DNA from 2 places in the Waltera acetigignens genome. Region 2 is predicted to be linked to the other one. Evidence: a T-box and tRNA genes for the amino acid it is inferred to sense, from the RefSeq annotation. Region 2 holds a T-box; the other holds one or more tRNA genes.

Region 1 (8,204 bases), on a different contig from region 2:
TGGGAGCAAACGGAGAACTGGAAGCGGACTGCGTGCGTTATTCCAGAATCTTGTTTTTGTCCTCCCCGGCATTTGTTATGCAGTATTTGTTCCAGAGCTTTTTTATCGCAGCGGAGAAGCCGGCTTTGAGTTTAAAGGTAAATGTGATCGCAGGACTGACCAATGCGGTGTTAGATTATGTGTTGATCGTGGTATTTCCTTTGGGACTGGTGGGAGCAGCACTGGCTACCGCAGCGGGACAGCTCGTCGGCGGAATCATCCCTGTAATCTATTTTTTCAGAGAGAACGGCAGCTTACTGCAGCTGGGGAAGGCGAAGTGGCATGGAAAAGTCATCCGGCAGACTGTGACCAACGGATCTTCTGAGCTGGTGACAAATATCTCTACCTCTATCGTTAGCATCCTGTATAACTTCCAGCTGATGGAAGCAGCAGGCGAGAATGGTGTGGCGGCTTACGGCATCATCATGTACGTGGACATTATTTTCATGACCTTGTATCTGGGATATTCCCTGGGATCTGCTCCTATCGTCAGCTTCCATTACGGTGCGGGCAATCATGCGGAACTGAAAAATCTTTGCCGGAAAAGTCTGGTCATTATCTCAGCCTGCGGTGTGATTCTGCTGACCGCTTCTCAGATTCTGGCCGGACCGTTAGTAAAAATCTTCGCAAACTACGATCAGGAGTTATTGGAGATGACCACCTGGGGATTTCGGATCTATGCCATTGCTTTCATGGTCCGCGGCATGAACGTGTGGGGTTCCTCCTTCTTCACAGCCCTGAACAACGGAGCCGTATCCGCAGCAATCTCTTTCCTGCGTACCTTCGTGTTCCAGATCGTCATCGTGCTGATCTTGCCGAAACTGATCGGCATTACCGGTGTATGGCTGTCCATCGTACTGGCAGAGTTCCTGGCACTGTTTGTGACAATAGGATTCCTGATCGCCAAGAGAAAAAAATATCATTATGCGTAACTATTCAGAGCCATGCAAACAGCGTTCTGCGAATCCTTCGGATTGTTTCCTTGACAGAAAAATGACAAATACTTATACTGAAAATGCACTTTGTTCTCTATAAAAGCGCAGAAACGAGGAAATGAAAATGGGTGTTTTATCGAACTTAGAACCGAAGAAAGTATTTTACTATTTTGAAGAGATCACGAAGATCCCTCACGGCTCCGGCAATGTGGAGCAGATCAGCGATTTCCTGGTGGACTTTGCGAAAGCACATAAGCTTTTCTATATACAGGATGCTATGAAAAATGTCATTATGGTCAAGGAGGCAACTCCCGGATACGAGAATGAACCGGTGGTGATCCTGCAGGGACATATGGACATGGTAGCGGTGCAGACACCGGATTGCACCATGGATATGAAGACGGAAGGACTGAAGGTAGGAATCGACGGAGACAGCGTCTATGCGGAGAATACCAGCCTCGGCGGCGATGATGGTATTGCTGTGGCTTATGCACTGGCATTATTGGATTCCGAGGACATCAGGCATCCCCGTTTGGAAGTCATCATTACGGTGGATGAGGAAGTCGGTATGGACGGAGCCAGAGAGATTGACCTGTCTATGTTACAGGGTCATCGCATGATCAATCTGGATTCCGAGGACGAAGGCATTTTCCTGACCAGCTGTGCTGGCGGTGCCAGAGTGAACTGCCGTTTCCCGATGAAAAAACAGGAGCTTACGGGCGTGCGCTATGAGGTGGAAGTCTCCGGCCTCTTAGGAGGACATTCCGGCGGAGAGATACATAAGGAAAGGGGCAATTCCAATTGTATCCTGGGAAGACTTCTGTGGAAGCTGTCTGAGAAAATGCCTGTAGGACTGGTATCTGCGGACGGAGGACTGGCAGACAATGCCATCCCCAGACAGACGAAAGCAGTCGTCGTAGTAGAGGAGAAAGATGCGGAAAGCTTAGAGCAGCAGGTAGCAGCTTTGGCAGCAGAACTGGGTGACGAACTTGCCACCAAGGATCCGGACGTAAAGGTAACCGCAAAAAGATTAGCAGACACTGCAGAGACAACCACCTGTGCTACGCCGGAAGCTACAAAACGTGTGGCAGCCTTTTTGCAGGCGACTCCCAACGGCGTACAGGCGATGAGCGCAGATATGCCGGGGCTGGTACAGACTTCTCTGAATCTGGGTATCCTGAAAGCAGATGCGGAAGTTTTGCGGGCAGAGTATTCTGTCAGAAGCAGCGTGGAAAGTGAGAAAGATAACCTGATCGCAAAGCTTTCTGCACTGGTGGAACTGACAGGCGGCGATTACGTGGTGACCGGAGATTATCCCGGCTGGAAATACCGTGTGCATTCTCCACTGCGGGAAAAAATGGTGAAGCTGTATGCGGAAATGTACGGCACTGAGCCCAAGGTGGAGGCTATCCATGCAGGACTGGAGTGCGGACTGTTAGGCAGCAAGATCACAGACCTTGATTGTGTATCCATGGGACCGGATATGAAGGACATTCATACGACCGAGGAGACCTTAAGCATATCTTCCACGAAGAGAGTATGGGAATATCTGGTAAGGGTTCTGGAGACGAAGGACTGACTGAATTTGAGTAACAGGAAGTCCAGAGAAGCCAATAAGATAGAAACGATCGAAAAATGTAAAGAGTTAGCAAATTGAAAAAGCTAAAATATAAATAACGTTGGAGGAAATACACTGTCACGGCGGTGTCAATAAAAAATGAGCGATAAGATTTTATTCCAGTGTGACTATAATGAGGGAGCGCATCCGAAGGTGCTGGAGCGCCTGGTGCAGACCAATATGGAGCAGACACCGGGCTACAGTGAGGATAAATACTGTGAAGAGGCGCGCGCGAAGATCCGTAAGGCCTGTGGGGATGACAGCCTGGCAGTCCATTTCCTGGTAGGTGGGACCCAAACCAATGTCACAGTGATCAATGCAGCACTTCGCAAGCACCAGGGCGTGCTCTGCGCTGTCACGGGACATATCAATGTCCATGAGACTGGTGCGGTGGAAGCCTGCGGACATAAGGTACTGGGACTAGAAAGCCCCGACGGTAAGATCACGGCAGCACAGGTAGCAGAGGCTTACGAAGCCCATATTCACAACGACAGCTTTGAGCACATGGTACAGCCGAAAATGGTTTATATTTCCAATCCCACCGAGGTGGGAACCATTTACAGCAAAGCGGAACTGACCGCTCTGTCCGAGACCTGTCACAAATATGGACTGTATCTGTTCTTAGATGGCGCCAGACTGGGCTACGGACTGGCAGCGCCGGACAACGATCTGACATTGCCGGATATCGCGGCACTTTGCGATGTCTTTTACATTGGTGGAACCAAGGTCGGTGCATTGTTCGGAGAAGCAGTAGTGATCAAAAATCCGGAGCTTGCACAGGATTTCCGGTATATTATCAAGCAGAATGGCGGCATGCTTGCCAAGGGAAGACTGCTGGGACTGCAGTTTGATGCGCTTTTCACAGATGGTCTCTATCAGGAGATCTCCGCCCATGCCATTGCCATGGCGGAGAAGCTGCGGGAAGCATTTACGGCGAAGGGCTACAACTATCTGGCGCCCAACCGGACGAACCAGATCTTCGTCATTGTGCCGGATGCACACCTGGCGAAGATTTCAGAACAGTTCGAGTACAGCTATGACCAGCGGATCGATGCCACACACAGCTGCGTGCGATTCTGTACCAGCTGGGCCACGAAGGAAGAAAATGTGGATTCACTGATCCGGTGCGTGGAAAAATTATAATATGTTTGGAAGATTCCGCAAGCCGGGAAAGGTTTGCGGAATTTTAAAAATCAGTAATCAATGAGGTATAGAACAGAGGAGAAAACACATGGATAAAGAAATGACCAATGCCATTCAGTTAAGCATCATTTCAGTGGTTATTGGGCATTGTTTGTTAGTTTAACGATTATAGGAATTGTAAAAATACTGATGGTCTATTTCAAATTTGAACAAGGTAAAAAGATAATTACCGCTTTGTCTGTAGGACTTAGTATAATTGCTGTTTTGTTTTTGGCTATGGCAAGAGAGCCGTATGCGATAACCGTAATGTTCTTATTATTGTTTATTAAAGGCGGTCTGCTTTATAAACAAGCTAAGGCAGGTCAATGAGATATCCGATGAGGTCTTCTGTTAATCGGTCAATGAAGGTGGCATATGAAGGATAAATCATTGGGAAATGATTTATGGAAAGGGGACGGGAAATGACAGAAAACAGTTATAATACACCCTGTGGCTGCATTCATTATTTTGTAAATATAATAGATAAACAGAAAATTACGTTAGTGTTTTTACCGGGACTTACGGCAGACCATAGGCTTTTTGAAAAGCAGACAGAATATTTTGAGAAGAGACAGAATGTGTTTGTATGGGATGCACCATCACATGCATTATCCAGACCATTTACGAATAATTACAGTCTGTCTGACATGGCAGAATGGCTTTATGAAATCTTAGTAAAAGAAGAAATTTATAATCCCATAATTATCGGTCAGTCTATGGGGGATATCTGGCTCAAATGTATATGGAATTATATCCGGATAAGATAAAAGGCTTTATCTCCATTGATTCTGCACCTCTTCAAAAGTCTTATATGACCGCAGTGGAAATATGGCTTCTTGAAAGAGCAGAGCCATTATATAAGATATATCCATGGAAAGTGCTTCTTAGGGCAGGGTCAAGAGGGTGCGCAGAGACGGATTATGGTCAGAATCTTATGCGGAAGATGATGATGTCCTATGATTCAGATCCTGAAGAATATGCAAGGCTCGCCGGTTTTGGGTACAGAATGCTTGCTGAGGCAATCAAAGCAGATCTGCCATATCGTATCAGTTGTCCGGCACTTCTTATCTGTGGAGAAAAGGATAAAGCAGGTTCAGCAAAAAGCTATAATAAGAAATGGCATCAGAGAGACGGTTTACCGCTTAAATGGATAAAAAATGCCGGTCATAATTCCAATACTGACCAACCGGATGAAGTAAACAGACTGATAGAAAAATTTTTCAGCGAGGTAGATGGGAAAGGAGTGTCTGGATGATTAAGTGGAGCTCATAAGCATGCTGAAATTGTGTTTGTTAAGCCCCACTAAATCTTGAGTACTGGGGGTTAATTTATAATTTCTTTGTGCTAAGCCCCGTTGGCGTTCTGAAAGTGGGGCGTAAATCTTTAAAATGTTTCAGATAAGCCCCGTTGGCGTTCTGAAAGCGGGGCGTAAATCTTAAAATGTTTCAGATAAGCCCCGTTGGCATTCTGAAAGCGGGGCGTAAATCTTAAAATGTTTCAGATAAGCCCCGTTGGCGTTCTGAAAGCGGGGCGTAAATCTTTAAAATGTTTCAGATAAGCCCCGTTAGTGTTTCGATAGTGGGGCGTAATCTACCAAAATTCTACAGTATACCCCGATGACTTCCAAGCAGAAAGATTCAATACGCATATGTGGCTATAGGGAAACACCAAAAGGAAACATAGAGAAAATCAGAAAAGTACCATGATACAACATGAAATGTAACAAAAAAAGTCCTTGAAAATCAAGGACTTTACAATGAATCGGAGTGGCGGGATTCGAACTCGCGACCTCCGCCTCCCTAAGACGGCGCTCTAACCAAGCTGAGCCACACCCCGGAACGAAAATTATCATAGCATAGAATTTTATAAAAAGCAAGCCATTTTTTAAATTTTTCAAATTTTTTCTACAATTTTCAAAAGCAAAAGACGTCAAAACCTCGTAAAAAGATTTTGACGCCTATACATGAATCGGAGTGGCGGGATTCGAACTCGCGACCTCCGCCTCCCTAAGACGGCGCTCTAACCAAGCTGAGCCACACCCCGAAACGCAAGTAAGATAATACCATGGAATTTTACAAAAAGCAAGAGTTTTTTTATAAAAAGTTAATTTGCCCATTTTGAGTCTATTGTCGTACAATATAATGAGTATAAGGAAGTCAACATGTTTACATGATTGACGAACGACAACCTTAGCGAATGAATATCCTGTGAAGTAAGATGTAGAGTACGATGGTACGAATGCGTGAGCTTATAATAGAATTACATAAGCTATATCGAGGAAGAACAGAAAATAATACATAAAACAGTGGAGGACAGGCTATGGCCAATACAACGAAACTGGCGTTGGAAGCAGCTTTGAAAAAAGAACTTCTCACGAAGTCTCTGGATAAGATCACCATTAACGAACTTGCAGAGGACTGCGGCATCAGCCGGATGGCTTTTTACTATCATTTCAAGGACATCTATGATCTGGTAGAGTGGGTCTGCGTGGAAGACGGCACGAAGGCACTGCAGGGGAAGAAGACCTACGAGAACTGGCAAGAAGGCTTCTGCCAGATTTTCGAGGCAGTGCAGGAGAATAAACCTTTCATTATGAATGTCTACCGCTGCGTGGATCGCCAGAAGATCGAAAGCTACTTAAACAAGTTGACCTACCAGCTCATTGCGGACGTGGTGGAGGAAAAGTGCACCGGCATGCAGGTAGCGGAGGAACACAAGGAATTCATTGCCGGATTTTACAAATACGGTTTTGTGGGTGTGATGTTAGACTGGATTGATCGGGGAATGAAGGACGATTATCATAAGATCGTTGAAGAACTGGCAATCACTCTTTACGGAAACATCAGCCGCTCCATCGAGAATTTTGAGCACACGGAAAAGAAATTCTGAAATAGTATAAGTACTTTACAAAAAGGGCAGGATGATAAAAACTTTATCATTTATCCTCTTTTGTAAATTGGTTTTCTTATAAAAAAGAAGTAGGATACTATTTGTAAACAGAAAAACATTTGAGAGTCATCAAAGAAAGGTGGTAATCATTATGGCAAAAAAGAATAATATCGGACTGGGACTGGCAGCGCTGGCAGTAGGTGCAGGCGCAGTGGCAGCAGTAACCAAGGGACATAAGGCAGAGGTGAAGAAAGAGGAGAGAAAGGCAGCTGTCAAGGCAGCCAAGAAAGACTACCGTAACACTGAGCTTGGGAGATATGACAAGAACAGCAAAGGCATTTATTATTCCAACGGTAACTACGAAGCCTTCGCAAGACCTAAGAAGCCTACAGGAGTGGACGAGAAGAATGCTTACATCGTAGGCAGCGGATTGGCATCTTTAGCAGCAGCGTGTTTCCTGGTACGTGACGGACAGATGCCCGGTTCCCATATTCACATCTTAGAGGCAATGGATATCGCAGGCGGTGCCTGTGACGGTATTTTTGATCCTGCCAGAGGCTATGTCATGCGTGGCGGACGTGAGATGGAGAACCATTTTGAATGTCTGTGGGATCTATTCCGCAGCATTCCCTCTCTGGAAGTACCCGGAGCCAGCGTGCTGGATGAGTATTACTGGCTGAACAAGGAAGATCCCAACTATTCTCTGTGCCGTGCAACGAAGGATTGTGGACAGGATGCCCATACCGATGGCAAGTTCAACTTAAGCCAGAAGGGCTGCATGGAGATCATGAAGCTGTTCATGACAAAGGACGAGGATCTGTATGACAAGACCATCGAAGATGTTTTCGATGATGAAGTATTTAACTCCACCTTCTGGTTATACTGGAGAACCATGTTCGCTTTCGAGAACTGGCACAGTGCACTGGAAATGAAGCTTTACTTCCAGAGATTCATCCATCATATTTCCGGACTGCCTGACTTCAGTGCCCTGAAGTTCACCAAGTACAACCAGTACGAGTCTCTGATCCTTCCCATGAAGAAGTATCTGGAGGCAGCAGGTGTGGACTTCCAGTTCAACACCGAAGTGACAAATGTTATTTTTGATATCAATGACGGCAAAAAGGTGGCAAAGGCTATCGAGTGCAAGGTAAAAGGTGTAGAGAAGGGCATTGTCCTCACCGAGAACGACCTGGTATTCGTTACCAACGGAAGCTGTACCGAGGGTACTATCTACGGTGACCAGAACCATGCACCCAACGGTGACGCGGAGGTTCGCACCAGCGGCGTATGGAGCCTGTGGAAAAATATCGCAAAACAGGATCCTTCCTTCGGACATCCCGAGAAGTTCTGTTCTGATGTCTCCAAGACTAACTGGGAATCCGCTACCGTGACCACACTGGATGACAAGATCATTCCTTATATCACCAATATCTGCAAGCGTGACCCCAGAAGCGGTAAGGTCGTAACCGGCGGTATCGTAAGCTGCCAGGATTCCAAGTGGCTCATGAGCTGGACAATCAACCGTCAGGGACAGTTCAAGG
Region 2 (8,204 bases):
GGTGTACCCAATCTGTGCAGCCAGTTCGTGAAGAGTCCCGGTATCATAATGCTCCGCCAGGTATCTGCGTACCACCACCATCAGGACATTGCTCTGCTCATCTTTCTGGTCTAATAAAATATTTTCCGCATTGCTTAAGATATGCATGAACAGCAGGGCAAAGGTGTGTTCCGAGAGCTTATGCCAGTTCTGAGGCTGCTGTAACAGAAGGAAGACCGCATTGTGGATGAGGTTCTGGATGCAGGGATTGTCGGAGACGGTAAAGTACAGATACTGACCGACACAACTGTCACCTTCCAGCGCATTGATGATAAAATCCGCCAGAATATTATCCTTGTTGATCAAAGTCAGGATATTCTGGAAATAGGCGGGGCGGATGATGATGTTAATGCCCAGATCTTCCTGGCCGCAGGCTATTACCGCATGTTCGATATGTTGGTTCATAAATAGAAGTTCCCCGGGGCGGAGACAGATCTCTTCTTCATTTATGACATGTGTGACAGAACCGGAGAGACAATAAAAGATCTCCACGTAATCATGTTTATGCTTTGGAAAATCCACAAAGCGGGTGTGGCGACGCAGAGTAATATCATCTTCGGAGTGTTCCAAAAATTTATCACTCTCTACTACAAAATCCTGTTTGCTGGTGTAGAGATTCTTCTGAACGGCAATATTACCGTCTAAAATCTGTTGTTCCTCCGGTGTGATATAGGCCGGATCCAGAAAACCGTTCTCATACATATCGATCGTCATTCCTTTCAGCAACCCGCAATTTTGAACTGCGGGCAGGTTTTTCGACTGAGTTTATTTTACAGGAAAGAGACAAAAACCTCAAGATGTGTGCAAAAAGTGATTCTGCATTGCACGTGTCATTTTTGTGTTGTATATTAATAATGATTGTGAACAATAAGCAGCTTTGCACCGGCAGTCCAAAGTGTGCAGGTTGTGGAAAGATATGAGGATTTGTATGGCAGATACCACAGTTAAAAAGATCATCTGCAGTTCCTGTGGGGCAGAATTTGAGGATACCCTTCCGAAGTGTCCCTATTGCGGAAGCCTGAATTACAAGGGCGCCGAAGCGGAATATCTGGGGAAACTGGAAAGCATGCGGCAGGATATGCAGCAGTTGGAGCAGGTACCGGAGAAGGAACTGAAGAAAAAACTGAAAAAGAAACAGAAATTTGTGATTAAGCTTCTGATCTTATTGGCGGCATTGGCAGCGATACTTGCGGTAATTGTGTTCCGGGTGCGGTATATAGAACCCAGGGATGCCAGAGCGGATTATCTGTGGGAAAAAGAGAACTTTCCGATACTGGACCGTCTCTATCAGGAGAAGGATCTGGAAGCACTGATGGATTTTTATGAGCAGGCTGTCGAAGAGAACAGAACCATAGACCGATGGGAACACAGTGGTATTTTCCGCTGGCTCATGAGCTGTCGGGATGCGAGGGAATATCTGGCACTGGAGCAGAGTGGAGAGACTTTGAATGAGTATCAGCAGGCATTGCTGCTGGATGATTATTGGATGATGCGGGGACTGGACTACAGCGAGGTCATTCTGACGGAGAAAGACAGGGAGTATATCCGTCCTTATGTGGAAGCAACCCTGAACAGTCTGGCAGACCGTTATACGTTTACCGCAGAAGAAGAGAAAAAATTCGAGGATAGTCTGCGAAATAATTACGGTTATCCCAGATATGAGGATTGCGAGGAATACATTAAGAAGCATAACGAATAGGAAAGGATCATAAAAGCAATGATGAAATGTAAATATTGCGGGGGCAATCTGACATTGGAGCAGGCATATTGTCCGCATTGCGGAAGACCGAATGAAGAAGCCGCACAGCATGTCAAAGACATGGAGCATTACAAGAGCAACTTTGAGGATACCAAAAGTGATGTCTATGAAGTGGCGGAGAAAAATACGGAGATCATGTCACATATGATAATCATCACAGTGCTGGTGATCCTGTGTGTGGTGGTGTTTGTAGTATCTGCACGTAGCTGGAGCATCCACAGAGGCTTGCTGCAGTTTGATGCAGGGATCCGGCAGAGCAGCTATATGAAACAGATGGAACAATATCTGGAAGATGAGGATTACATAGGTTTATCAGCTTTTTGCGACAGGCATTACATCCGGCCTTATAGCAGTAATAATAATTATGAAAAATATCAGCTGCTCATGGAAGCCAGCGGAGCGTATCGTTACTTTTATGAAAGTCTGATGAAGGCAGTTACTATCAACTCTGGCAATGTATCCATACTTCCTGGTCTGTATGAAGATATTTCGGATTATTACGAGCAGCTGGAAAGGATTCTGCATCCTGTGGATAATGATTATAGGGCAAAACAATATCGGGAACTGCCGGAGGAGCAGAAGGAAGCCATTCTCCGGATGGAAGAGAATGAGAAGGCACTGCTGCAGACCTATTTTGGCATGACCCCGGAAGAGGCAGAGAATTTCGGTACGATGTCAAATGCACAAAAAATCTTATTCCTGGAAGAAAAAGGCGAGGTGATGGGTTATGGTAAATCTGAAGAGTAAGCTGGAACAGGCACAGAAGCAGAGAGGCGCGCTGCTTGTGATGAATCTGGTGATCATAGCCCTGTGCCTGCTATTGTTTTGGGGAACCATTCATATGTTCCGGCAATTAAATGACGCCTTTTCCCGTCCTGCGAAGACCAACTGGATGGAGAATAATGTACAGAGTGAAAACTATGCTTATTTAGTAGTAAATTATCATGAGGATATGGTGTACGGCGGCTTGCTGTCCGGAACGAAAAAGGAATGCTATGGTGTGGCGAGATATTTTGAGGCGGCGTCCATGTATAAGGCATTTCTTCAGACCGGCGATACAGAACGTGCCACCAGAGAAAAGGAGAAGATGGATGCCGCATATGAAGAAATGGGTGACTGGAATATTGCAGCGGACAGCATCCGGGAAAGACTTGGACTGGACTGACAGATTTGCTGTAGGAATACCTGCGATATTACTGGCAACCTGTCAGACAGTGGGATGCCGGATCAGTATAGAATACCATACTTCCGTACATAGAACGATGCAGTCTTGGCTGGAACAGGTTCCTATAGCAGGTTGGATTTTGTGGTGGATAGCAGAGACATTACTTTTTGGACAGATGCTGCGATGGCTGTTTGTACATGCAGGGAGAGATAAGGCAGTTCAGGAGGATGGTATCGGGAAAGGTATCGGAAAGAGAATATTTTTGATTTTTGCAGGATTGTTGATAGCCTGGCTGCCGGTGCTTCTTTCCAATGATCCCGGATTTTATAATTATGATATTTACGGGCAGGTGCCTCAGGTGATGTATCCGGAGGTGCCGTATAATACACACCATTCGTTACTCAGCACGTTGGTCATGGGAGGCGTTATCACATTAGGATACCGGATATTCGGGACGATGGAGAAGGCAGTATTTCTGCACTCCTGCTTCCAGATGACACTTTGTGCGGCGGCCTTTTCCTACAGTCTGGATTTCTGGTATCGGCGATTGAATAGAAAATGGCTGTTGGGAGTCGGATTTTGTTTTTATGCTTTTCTGCCGACGATTGCCTTGTTTTCCGTCAGTACGACCAAGGATGTGGTATGCTCTCTGGCACTTTTTATTGCATTTCACCTGTTGTATGAATTGTATGAGAATACGGAGGGATTTTTTCGGAAGAAAGAGAAAATCGCAGCATTATCGTGCAGCCTGATCGTGGGAGCGCTGTATCGGAAAAATGTAATTTATGCGGTTTTTCTTTATCTGGTGTTGTGCGCGGTTTTCTGTAAAAAGCAGAAAAGAAAGATCATTTCACTGTTTGCGGGAACGATTCTGCTGACCATGCTATTGTCTGTGGGAATGGAAACTCTGCTCCATGCGGAAAAAGGTTCCGCGGTAGAGGCTCTGTGTGTACCGCTCCAGCAGATTGCAAGGGTATATACAGATAAGGGAGAAGCGGCGTTTGACAGTGAGGAATTGCAGCTGCTGGATCAGATCATGGACAGAGAACAGTGGTCACAATATAATCCGTTTCTGGCAGACCGGATCAAAAATTATGTGAATAATGAAGAACTTCTTCAAAATAAGTGGGAGTATCTGAGACTATGGTTCCGAAAAGGATGGCAGTATCCGGGATGTTATCTGAGAGCCTTTCTGGATAATACGTATCAGGCCTGGTATCCGGGGACATCGGTTGTGGATGATCCGGACGGTGATATTTATTACTTTGATTTCGAGGGAAGAAATGTACTGGAAATGAAGACGATCAGTTCCCGGCTGACAGAATTTTATCGTAAGATATCGCTGGAATATTATTACCAGAAAATTCCGGTGATCCGTGCGTTGTTTGCAATCGGCACCTATTTCTGGCTGGCAGTGATCCTGTTTTTCTACGGCATCCGGCGGAGGAGGGCAGAGATATGGAACAGCTGGCTGCTGGTTCTGGCACTGTGCCTTACGGTCTTTCTGGGTCCCATATCCCTGGTGCGTTATTATCTGCTTTTATTTTATGCAGCTCCGGCAGGTATCTTCTTATTAGCAGATAGAACTTGACAAATCCCGGAAGCATGCACTACAATTACTTGCATACGACAATGACGATGAAAAGGATCAGTACGATCGGAAAGCATCCCAGAGAGAGGGGAAGGACACGGTGACGTGCGGCTGGGAACCCCTTATGACAGAGGATCGGAAACCTCCCTTGGAGTCCTGTGCGAGACGCAATGTACCTGGAAGCGGCGAAGCACAGCGTAGAACCGGCGTTAACGGTGACAGAGCAGGATACATATTTGTATCAATCAGGGTGGTACCGCCGAGTGATCGGTCCCTTTTTCGGGAGCGATGACCCGGCGTTTTTCGTTTCCGTAGATCGTATGAGCAGTTTATTTTCAGAAAAAGAAAAGGAGAGAGAAAATGGCAGACAAGAAAATGGTAGAAGCGATCACTTCCATGGAAGAAGATTTCGCCCAGTGGTATACCGATGTAGTGAAGAAAGCAGAGCTGTGTGATTACACCAGCGTAAAAGGATGTATGGTAATTAAGCCCGCAGGCTATGCGATCTGGGAGCTGATCCAGAAGGAGCTGGATGCACGATTCAAAGCAGTAGGAGTACAGAATGTATATCTTCCCATGTTCATTCCTGAGTCCCTGTTGGACAAGGAGAAGGATCATGTAGAAGGCTTCGCACCCGAAGTAGCATGGGTTACCCAGGGAGGATTGAATGAGCTTCCTGAGAGACTCTGTGTCAGACCTACTTCAGAGACCCTGTTCTGTGATTTCTATAAGAATGACATCCATTCCTACAGAGACCTGCCTAAGGTATACAATCAGTGGTGTTCCGTGGTACGTTGGGAGAAGGAGACCAGACCTTTCCTGCGTTCCAGAGAGTTCCTGTGGCAGGAAGGACATACCGCACATGCTACTGCAGAAGAATCTCAGGAGAGAACTCTGCAGATGCTGAATGTATATGCGAAGTTCCTGGAGGAGGTTCTGGCTATCCCCGCGATCAAGGGACAGAAGACCGAGAAGGAGAAATTCGCAGGTGCAGTTGCAACCTATACGGTAGAAGCGCTGATGCATGACGGCAAGGCACTGCAGTCCGGTACCAGCCATAACTTCGGTGACGGTTTCGCCAAGGCTTTTGGCATCCAGTTCGCAGACAAGGACAATACTTTAAAATATGTACATCAGACCTCCTGGGGTATGACCACCCGTCTGATCGGAGCACTGATCATGGTACACGGTGATAACGAAGGTCTGGTGATCCCTCCCCGTGTGGCACCCATCCAGATCTGCATTGTACCCGTTATGCAGAAAAAGGAAGGCGTTCTCGACAAGGCGTATGAGCTGAGAGACCGCCTGGCGAAGAATTTCCGTGTCAAGGTAGATGACAGTGACAAGACCCCCGGCTTCAAGTTCGCAGAGGCTGAGATGAGAGGTTATCCGATTCGTGTGGAGATCGGGCCTAAGGATATCGAGGCAGGCAAGTGTGTGATCTGCCGCCGTGATACCAGAGAGAAGACCGAGGTAGCTCTGGAGGATCTGGAGACCAAGGCAGCCGAGATCCTGGAGACCATGCAGAAGGAAATGCTGGAGAGAGCAAGAGCACATCGTGACAGCCATACTTATGTGGCACATAACATGGAAGAGTTCGAGCAGATCTTCAACGAAAAGTCCGGATTTGTCAAGGCTATGTGGTGCGGATGTCAGGAATGCGAAGACAAGATCAAGGAAAAGCTTGCTGTTACCAGCCGCTGCATGCCTTTTGAACAGGAACAGATCGCAGATACCTGCGTATGTTGTGGAAAACCTGCGAAAAAGATGGTATACTGGGGAAGAGCATACTAAGATAATATGTAACTATTCAGAGCTATGTAAATATCGTCAAATATTCGTCGAATGCTGGCATTCGTAAGAATATTTTATGATATTTATAGGGCGAAGTAACCACATGAGCAAAAAAGAAGCTCCATAGGAGCGTTTTGCGAATGGGGTTCTGCATAGTTATGTAAATATTAATAAGGCAGATGAAGACGCAGGCCGGTAGTATTGCTACAGGGTCTGCGCCTTATTTTTCAATGATAATGCTCGGAAATGAGGAAAAAGATGATCTATAATACATTTGAAATGCATCAGGAGGGATCCCTTCCGGGAGCACATTTAGTTACCTATATTCAGGAGTATTCGGAGGCAATGGCAATTAACGACAGACCTCTGATCCTGTTGTGCCCGGGAGGCGGCTATACCAGAACCTCCGACAGAGAGGCGGAGCCTATGGCACTGAAATTCCTGGCCATGGGATATCATGCGGCAGTGCTGCGCTATTCCTGCGCTCCAGCGGAATATCCTACTTCCTTAAAGGAACTGGCTTACAGCATCAAGCTCCTGCGGGAGCATGCGAAAGAGTGGCACATAGATCCTCACAAGATTGTAGTGGAGGGCTGCTCTGCGGGAGGACACCTGGCAGCCAGCCTTGGGGTGCTCTGGGATGAAGATTTCCTGGCAGAGAGCCAGGGACTTTCGGCATCCGAGCATGAGCTGCTACGTCCAGACGGACTGCTGTTATGCTATCCGGTCATCACTTCCGGAGAGTTTGCCCACAGAGGATCTTTTGAGAATCTGTTAGGCAGCAGACAGGAGGAGCTGGGAGAGAAGCTGTCCCTGGAGAAACAGGTAACAAATAAAGTGCCGAAGACCTTCATCTGGCATACCTTTGCGGATCAGTCGGTACCGGTGGAAAATTCCCTGCTGTTCGTCAGCGCTCTCCGCAGAGCCGGAGTGCCCACGGAATTCCATATGTATGAAAAGGGAGCGCACGGACTGGCACTGGCGGATAAGCTGACAGAGACCAACGATGGCAGAGCCGTACAGGAGGAATGCACCTCATGGATCCGGCTGGCGCATACCTGGCTGGAAAGCCTTTTTGCAGGAGATGTGGAAGACGGACTGCACGCACAGGGCAGAGAATGGTAAGAATAGTAATAAGAGAAAATGAAAAACGCAAGGAGCAGTCATGGAACAGGCAGATACGATCATTCAGATCCCTCATTTCTACGGAAGTCTGAAGGGAATGCAGAACAAATTTGATAAATATGCAAGGCAGGATGCGTTCACCGGATCCACCAGAGAGGAATGGGAAGCCTGGAAGGAGACTTCCAGAGAGACATTAAAAGACCTTCTGGGGTGGAAATACATGGAGACCTGTGATCTGGCCCCCCGCGTGGAAGAAGTCGTGGAGCTGGAGAACGGCATCCGTCGGGAAAAAGTGATCCTTCAGGTAGAGCCGGAAGTGTATATGCCTATGTATATACTGATCCCGCCGAAGCAGAGCGAAGAGAAGCAGAAATGTTTTCTTGCCCTTCCGGGGCATCAGGGAGCAGGTAAATTCAGCGTGGCAGGACGCAATGATATTCCCGCGGTAAAACGGATGATCGAATTCTACCATTATGATTACGGTATGCAGCTGGCGAAGCGTGGTTATGTGGCAATCTGTCCGGACTGCAGAGGCTTCGGAGAACGCAGGGATGAGGCATTGCAGAAAGGAACGGATGAGAAGTCCTTCCTGACCAGTACCTGTTTTCATTTGGCACACATGGCTGAGCCCTTGGGAGAGACCGTGGCAGGTATGTGCACCTGGGACGCTTCCCGGCTGATTGATTATGTATACGAACGGGGCGAATGGGATACTGATGATTTAGGCGTCG

What was found. The T-box of region 2 lies ahead of proS (proline--tRNA ligase). A T-box ahead of a tRNA ligase gene usually reads a tRNA of that ligase, here a tRNA-Pro.
Region 1: it has a tRNA-Pro gene. The T-box ahead of proS (proline--tRNA ligase) is inferred to sense a tRNA for this amino acid. The anticodon was not compared.

Annotation. Positions count from the first base shown of each region.
Region 1 is NZ_JAOQJO010000015.1:110,870-119,073, forward strand. It holds gene OCV96_RS14275 (MATE family efflux transporter) at 1-971, shown strand, start outside; gene OCV96_RS14280 (aminoacyl-histidine dipeptidase) at 1,099-2,553, shown strand; gene OCV96_RS14285 (threonine aldolase family protein) at 2,692-3,735, shown strand; gene OCV96_RS19515 (alpha/beta fold hydrolase) at 4,197-4,541, shown strand; gene OCV96_RS19520 (alpha/beta fold hydrolase) at 4,586-5,029, shown strand; tRNA gene OCV96_RS14295 (tRNA-Pro) at 5,536-5,610, opposite strand; tRNA gene OCV96_RS14300 (tRNA-Pro) at 5,743-5,817, opposite strand; gene OCV96_RS14305 (TetR/AcrR family transcriptional regulator) at 6,094-6,663, shown strand; partial or broken gene OCV96_RS14310 (oleate hydratase) at 6,815-8,204, shown strand, end outside.
Region 2 is NZ_JAOQJO010000010.1:55,303-63,506, forward strand. It holds gene OCV96_RS10515 (AraC family transcriptional regulator) at 1-753, opposite strand, end outside; gene OCV96_RS10520 (TFIIB-type zinc ribbon-containing protein) at 968-1,738, shown strand; gene OCV96_RS10525 (hypothetical protein) at 1,757-2,545, shown strand; gene OCV96_RS10530 (hypothetical protein) at 2,526-2,963, shown strand; gene OCV96_RS10535 (DUF6020 family protein) at 2,899-4,554, shown strand; T-box leader at 4,593-4,833, shown strand; gene proS (proline--tRNA ligase) at 4,915-6,348, shown strand; gene OCV96_RS10545 (alpha/beta hydrolase) at 6,607-7,473, shown strand; gene OCV96_RS10550 (alpha/beta hydrolase family protein) at 7,514-8,204, shown strand, end outside.